Regions from separate parts of the Larsenimonas rhizosphaerae genome, predicted to be linked through region 1. Evidence: riboswitches for the same ligand, from Rfam matches in the RefSeq annotation. Region 1 holds a riboswitch; the other holds the start of a gene.
The links. A riboswitch is a leader RNA that binds a small molecule or an ion and turns the genes downstream of it on or off. The one in region 1 is predicted to bind thiamine pyrophosphate.
Positions count from the first base shown of each region.

Region 2: another riboswitch for thiamine pyrophosphate. It lies ahead of thiC (phosphomethylpyrimidine synthase ThiC); the one in region 1 lies ahead of OQ287_RS04605 (ABC transporter ATP-binding protein).

Region 1 covers NZ_JAPIVE010000001.1:994,681-998,091, reverse strand. The annotation lists gene OQ287_RS04615 (ABC transporter substrate-binding protein) at 1-429, opposite strand, end outside; gene OQ287_RS04610 (ABC transporter permease) at 455-1,228, opposite strand; gene OQ287_RS04605 (ABC transporter ATP-binding protein) at 1,225-1,965, opposite strand; TPP riboswitch at 2,000-2,098, opposite strand; gene OQ287_RS04600 (hypothetical protein) at 2,136-3,005, shown strand; gene OQ287_RS04595 (potassium/proton antiporter) at 3,061-3,411, shown strand, end outside.
Region 2 covers NZ_JAPIVE010000003.1:337,008-340,418, reverse strand. The annotation lists gene thiC (phosphomethylpyrimidine synthase ThiC) at 365-2,251, opposite strand; TPP riboswitch at 2,322-2,445, opposite strand; gene OQ287_RS11620 (SPFH domain-containing protein) at 2,882-3,411, shown strand, end outside.

The DNA.
Region 1 (3,411 bases):
CTTGCGAACCACCAGAACATTCAGTGGCGTGCCGATCAGCGTACCGACGCGTACCAGCGGCAGGCCCTGGCCCACCTGCAGGTGTAGCTGAGGCTGATAGCTCAGTGCCAGATCGATCTGGCCGGCGGCTACCAGTTTCGGCGGAGCGCTGGGGTCTGCTGGGGTACGAAGGGTGACGTCCAGGCCGTGTTCCTTGAAGAACCCCTTCTGATGGGCAATCACGATTGGCCCATGAGTCGGATTGACGTACCAGTCGAGCATGATGGATAGCGATGTGACCGGTGGTGGAGCGATCGGGTCGGCTTCTGCCGGTGCCGCGGGGGCAATGGCTGAATCATCTGCACGTGCAAGTGATGGCAGCGTGGCTGCTGCCGTCATAAAGGTTGCGGTCTTGAGCAGCCAGCGGCGTGAGTGATTGGTGGTTGTCATGATGGATATCCTTGTCGAAACATGCTCAGAGGGTTGTCGTGCGTTGTTGCCATGGCACCAGCCAGCGGCTTAGCCAGTCCACCAGTTGATAAAGGCCTACCGCGATGATGATCAGCATGAACAGAGCAGCAAACATCAGATCAGTCTGCATTCGCCCATTGGCCTGCAGCATCAGGTAACCGAGCCCCTGGCTCGAACCTACCCATTCCCCAATGACGGCACCTATTGGTGCCGCGGTGGCTGCCATGCGAAGTCCTGAGCACAGTGAAGGCAGGGCGGCAGGTAGCTGGATGCGAAACAGGCGCTGACGCCGTGTTGCACCGAGTGTGGTGGCCATGTCGAGCCACGCGGCAGGCGTGTGGCGCAGGCCGTCAAAGCAGGTAGAGGCGACCGGGAAATAGATGATCAGCATGGCCATGACGACCTTGGAAAGCAGTCCGTATCCCAGCCACAGCATCAACAGGGGCGCGATGGCAAAAATGGGGATGGTCTGTGAGGCCAGTAGTAGCGGAAGCAGGATGCGGCGTACCGGCAGAAAGGCCGCCAGCAGCAGTGCTGTCAGAATGCCCAGCAGAACGCCTCCCACAAAACCTAGGAGAATTTCCAGTGCAGTGTAAAGCCCGTGGGTGATTAGTAGGGGAGCAAATCGCTCCAGTGCCTGAATCACCGACAAGGGGCCTGGCAGGATGTAGCGGGGCAGGTCGGCAAGACTGACGATCGCCTGCCAGGCAATAATCAGCACTGTCAGTGTGAGTGCCAATGCGATCAGTTTTCGGCTACCGGTTGCAAGGGCGGTCATGGCGCTATACCTCCGAGCTGGCTCATGATGTGGCGCTCAAGGGCATCACGCTCCTCCAGTGAGAGTTCGGCAGGACGTTGTCCTTTTCGCGTGGAAAGGTGTTCCAGTTGGCCACTGGCAAGAATGTAAATATCATCACTCAGCCGTAGTGCCTCGCGAGGATCGTGAGTGACCATCAATACGGTTCGTTCGGCAAGAAGTTCGATCGACAGGGCGTGCAGCTCGCTGCGGGTAATGGCATCCACAGCGGAAAAGGGCTCATCCATCAGTACGATGGGCGCGGGTTGCATCAATGTGCGTGCCAGGGCTACTCGCTGGCGCTGCCCACCGGAAAGCTGATTTGGTCGGCTTTTTGCCCGATCGGCGAGTTGCAATCGTTCAAGCAGGGCGTGCGCCTGGTCACGATGCGTATCATCCAGCGTGTTTCGAAGTCTGGCGCCAATGGTTATATTATCCATGACATTGAGCCAGGGCAGTAGTGCATCCTGTTGAGCCATCCAGGCAATGCCCTGAGGGGGCAGCGGATTGCCACGGTGATCCGTGACCATAAGCGTTGGCCTGTCTGGCGCCTCCAGCCCGGCAATCAATCGCAGCAGTGAGCTTTTGCCACAGCCGCTTCGGCCCAGCAGACAGGTCCAGGTGGCAGGAGCAAATGTGAATGACAGATCTTTAAACAGCGGGCGTTGCTGATAGGACAGGGTAGCGTTGGCCACCTGCAGGCCAGGTACAGATGTCATTTACTTTCTCCGCTGGTAGCGCAGAGATAAGTTGCGATTGCGCGCATGGATATCCCTCCGCCGGTATAATCCGGATCAGGTTCAATGGGTTGTGGCAAGCACTCTCAGCCCGTAGGCACCCCCATCCTTCAAGAAAGTGTAACGTGTTATCGATCAGAGCGACCAGCGAAATGTCAGAGCCTTCAGATTCCCCTCCCGCGACGCTGACTCGCGCTGTGGCATCCTTTTTGAAGGACAGCCGACTGGTGGTGCTGCCGATTGCCTTTGATGACAGCGCCAACTGGCTGTGGCGAAGCCATGAACTCGATGCAATCATCAAAATGCCGCGTACGCCGACATGTGATGGCAGCTTCTGGCAGGGCATGCATGCGCTTTTTCAGGTAAATCGCTGGAGAGACGCTCCGAGTCGCCCCGAGTTGAAGGCATGGCTGCCGCCTCTGCCGCTCGAGGTGCTTGCGATGCGCTACCTCGGTGTGGTGGCGGAGCGCCCGTTATGGGCGTTGCCTTGGGTCGAGGGTGACCGGGTCGAATGGACATCACTCACGGCGCAAACTCTGGGGCATACCCTGGGACAGATTCATGTTGCGACCCAAGGGGAGTGTGTAGGGGATCCTGTATCAGCCGATCGTCAGACAAGTCTTTCAACATGGTCGGCCCGGGTTATCGATTTTTTGAAGGCAATGGATGGCTCGCCCTTGCCGGTAACGCCATTACCGCCCTCCGTGGGTACGGTAATGGCGTTACCTGATATGCGTCCTGATCAGTTTCTGCAGGGAGCGCAGCGGCTGATCTGGTGTGACTGGGAGGCGCTGGTGCGGGCGCCGATCGAATTTGACTGGACCCTTCTGGAATTGATGGTGCCTTCGGGGATGGCAAGGCAGGCCTTTATTGCCGCTTATCAGCAACATATGCCAGTGCCCTCTATCAGGGGGCATCGCGCATGGTATCGTCGGATACTTCATGCCATGCAGGTCACCGGCCCGTGTGAGTATGCACGCGTGGAAGAGGCGTCAGTCTGGATAGACCTTCTGTCATCGTGAAAACGTGGTATGAAATAGGGTAGTGACCAGTGAATACAATCGAGTGGAATATGCCTTGACGGATTTTAATAGTGTGTATGTGGTGGCCGGCCTGCTGGTCGTGCTCAGTATCCTGGCCAGCCGCGTGTCAGCCCGTATTGGTATGCCATTACTCCCCCTGTTTCTCTTTATCGGCATGATGGCCGGTGAAGAGGGTGTGCTGGGCATCCATTTTGATGATTACTCCAGAGCTTATGTGATCGGTCAGCTGGCTCTGGCGATGATTTTGCTTGATGGGGGGTTGCAGACACGGATGTCGACCTTCCGCGTGGGGCTTAAACCCGCTTTGTCGCTGGCAACACTCGGGGTCTTCATTACCAGTGGTCTGGTTGGCGTCGTCGCCATGTGGGTATTCGACCTGTCCCTG
Region 2 (3,411 bases), on a different contig from region 1:
TTACGTGGCCGAGATCACAGGTGGGCAGCCTCCTGGGCGCTGCCTGTGCACTATCTTCCGAAACTCTATCCGGCGTGTGCGTTTGCCGTCATCTTCTGCCGGTCATGGTTTCCTGCATCGTCATGATACAAAACGATCTTTCCGGCACAGGTGACACCATGCCGCAGGAATAATAGCCTGTGTGCAGTGCACCATGGAAATATTTTGCGCTTCTTTTCCTTTGGATTCAAAGCGCATTTCCCGATACCGCACGATGAGCACATTCCCGCATCGATAAAACTCCGGGGCATGAAAAAACGCGTCTGCCGAGTTTATCGGCCGACGCGTCCTGGGGTGAACATGCAAATCAGCAATTCAGCGGCGTTCAGACCTCATTATATAGCTGGCTGCCTTCACGCCGGAACTTCTCGGCCTGCTCCTTCATGCCCTCGCGCATGGCCTGCTCGTCACCGTCGAGGTTATTGTCGCGTGCGTAGTCGCGCACTTCCTGGCTGATTTTCATCGAACAGAACTTCGGCCCGCACATCGAGCAGAAGTGCGCCACCTTGGCGGAATCCTTCGGCAGGGTTTCATCATGGAAGGCGCGCGCGGTATCCGGGTCGAGGGCGAGGTTGAACTGGTCTTCCCAGCGGAACTCGAACCGAGCCTTGGACAGCGCGTTGTCCCGGCGCTGTGCGCCCGGATGGCCCTTGGCAAGATCCGCGGCATGAGCGGCGATCCTGTAAGTGATGATGCCGGTCTTGACGTCATCCTTGTTGGGCAACCCGAGGTGTTCCTTCGGGGTGACGTAGCAGAGCATCGCACAGCCGTACCAGCCGATCTGCGCCGCGCCGATGCCGGAGGTGATGTGGTCATAGCCCGGCGCGATGTCGGTGGTCAGCGGCCCAAGGGTATAGAAGGGCGCTTCATCACAGCATTCAAGCTGCTTGTCCATGTTTTCCTTGATCATGTGCATCGGCACATGGCCCGGGCCCTCGATCATCACCTGAACGTCGTGCTTCCAGGCGATTTGCGTCAGCTCGCCCAGGGTTTCAAGCTCGGCGAACTGGGCTTCGTCGTTGGCATCATGAATGGAGCCGGGCCGCAGGCCATCGCCGAGCGAGAAGGCTACGTCATAGGCCTTCATGATCTCGCAGATCTCTTCGAAGTGCGTATAAAGGAAGCTTTCCTGATGATGGGCCAGGCACCACTTGGCCATGATCGAGCCGCCGCGAGAAACGATACCGGTCAGCCGTTTGGCGCTCATCGGCACGTGATGCAATCGAACGCCTGCGTGAATGGTGAAGTAATCCACGCCCTGTTCGGCCTGCTCGATCAGGGTGTCGCGGAAGATCTCCCAGGTCAGGTGTTCGGCCACGCCATTCACCTTTTCGAGCGCCTGATAGATCGGCACCGTGCCGATCGGTACCGGCGAATTGCGCAGAATCCACTCCCGGGTTTCGTGGATGTTCTGACCCGTCGAGAGATCCATGATGGTATCGGCACCCCAGCGGATGCCCCAGGTCATCTTGTCGACCTCTTCCTCGATCGAGGACGTGACCGCCGAGTTGCCGAGGTTGCCGTTGATCTTCACCAGGAAATTACGTCCGATGATCATCGGCTCGGTTTCAGGGTGGTTGATGTTGGCCGGGATGATCGCGCGGCCCCGCGCGATTTCCTCACGCACGAACTCCGGCGTGATCTCCTTGGGCAGCACCGCACCGAAGCCTTCACCGGCATGCTGCTGGCTCAGGAGGCGTTCCACTTCCTCCGACCCCAGGGCCTGGCGGCGCTGGTTTTCCCGTAGCGCAACGAATTCCATTTCCGACGTCACGATACCCTTGCGAGCGTAATGAAGCTGGCTGACGTTACGGCCATCTTTTGCGCGGCAGGGCGTTCGTTTCAGGTCAAAGCGAAGGGTGGAGGTGCGCGGATCGTTGGCGCGCTGCCTACCGTAGTTCGAGGAAAGACCGCTCAAACGCTCGGTATCACCACGTTCATCGATCCAGGCACGGCGGAGTTCCGGCAAGCCCTTTCGAATATCGATCAAGGCCTCGGGGTCGGTATAGGGGCCCGAGGTGTCGTAGACCAGCACGGGGGGATTTTCCTCGACGCCGTGTGAGGTGGTGGTCGGCGACAGGGTGATTTCCCGAAACGGCACCTGAATATCGGCGCGTGACCCTTGAAGGTAGACCTTGCGAGAGGCGGGCAGCGGCTGAATCGCGGCCTCATCGACGCGGGCGGATTCGGACAGAAACTGAGGGGTAGTCATGTGTGCTCCCATTGGCAATCAATGCCGGCTGGAGCGCAGGATCGGGAAGGCGAATGACGTCACGAAACGCACGGTATCGCCGCTTGATCCCTACGCCGGTACTAGCCGGATCAGGTTCATCGGGATCCACCGTGACGTTGTCTGGCAACGTAAGGTGATCTCAGCCGGTTCCACCGGCACCCCGTCAAGCAGCAATGGCCAGGCCATTGCCGGGTCAGTCTGTGCTGTTCGGCGCCGGGCGGTCAAGTCCTGTTCGGTGCCTTAACCTTGCACAAGGGGATATTGAATCTGAACGATGTCTAAAAACGCGCATGACCGCTTGATGGGAAAGCACCACGGGGAACCGCTACGGCCATTTGGCATGGCCCTGACGCGCTACCCATCAGCTCCAGGGAGGCCCATCGTGAATACCGAAATGTGCCTGCACGTGACCTGCCGGCGGGAATGGACCTTCTGGCAGAGGGAGGAGGGTAATTGCACGTTGTGGAAAACGCCTGGTTAATGCTTTCGACTTATAAAATTGAATCTTCCTTTTTAGTTGGGTTTTTATTAGATTTCGCCGCTTTATTTGATCGCTGGGAATGAAAAGTGGGCTACGACGATAATAATCATGATGAAAGGAAGGGCAACGTGCTCTGGGCATCAGGAGTGAAACTGCTGTCTGGAGGTCGAAAAGTGGTTGGGCTGGCCGTCGCCTCGCTAGTGGCGCTTTGTTTGATTCTGGCCTCTTTTTTCACGACGGAACTCGGCTACACCTATGTTGTTCAAGACACTCTGTTTGGGTCCACACGCGTATTTACCGAGCCTGGCGTGCATTTCAAGGTGCCCATGTTCTCCAATGTATACGTCTATGATCAGGCCATGACGCTTAACTTCGGCAACCAGGACAGCGGTGAAAAGGTTCGAGCGACACGTGAGCTTCCCGAGGTGCAGGTTCAGTTCGCGGACACGTATACGTCTCGAATTCCGGCCACGTTCCGCTTCAGGCTATCTTCCGATCCTCAGAAAATTATCGCTATGCACCGCGAATTTCGCGGATTTGACAATCTGATCGATTCGCTTTTGATCAAAAATGCCAAAAACGTCACGGTCGTGACCGGGACGCAGTACACCGGCGAAGAGTTCTTTCAGGGTGGACTCAACAAGTTCAAGGTTCAGCT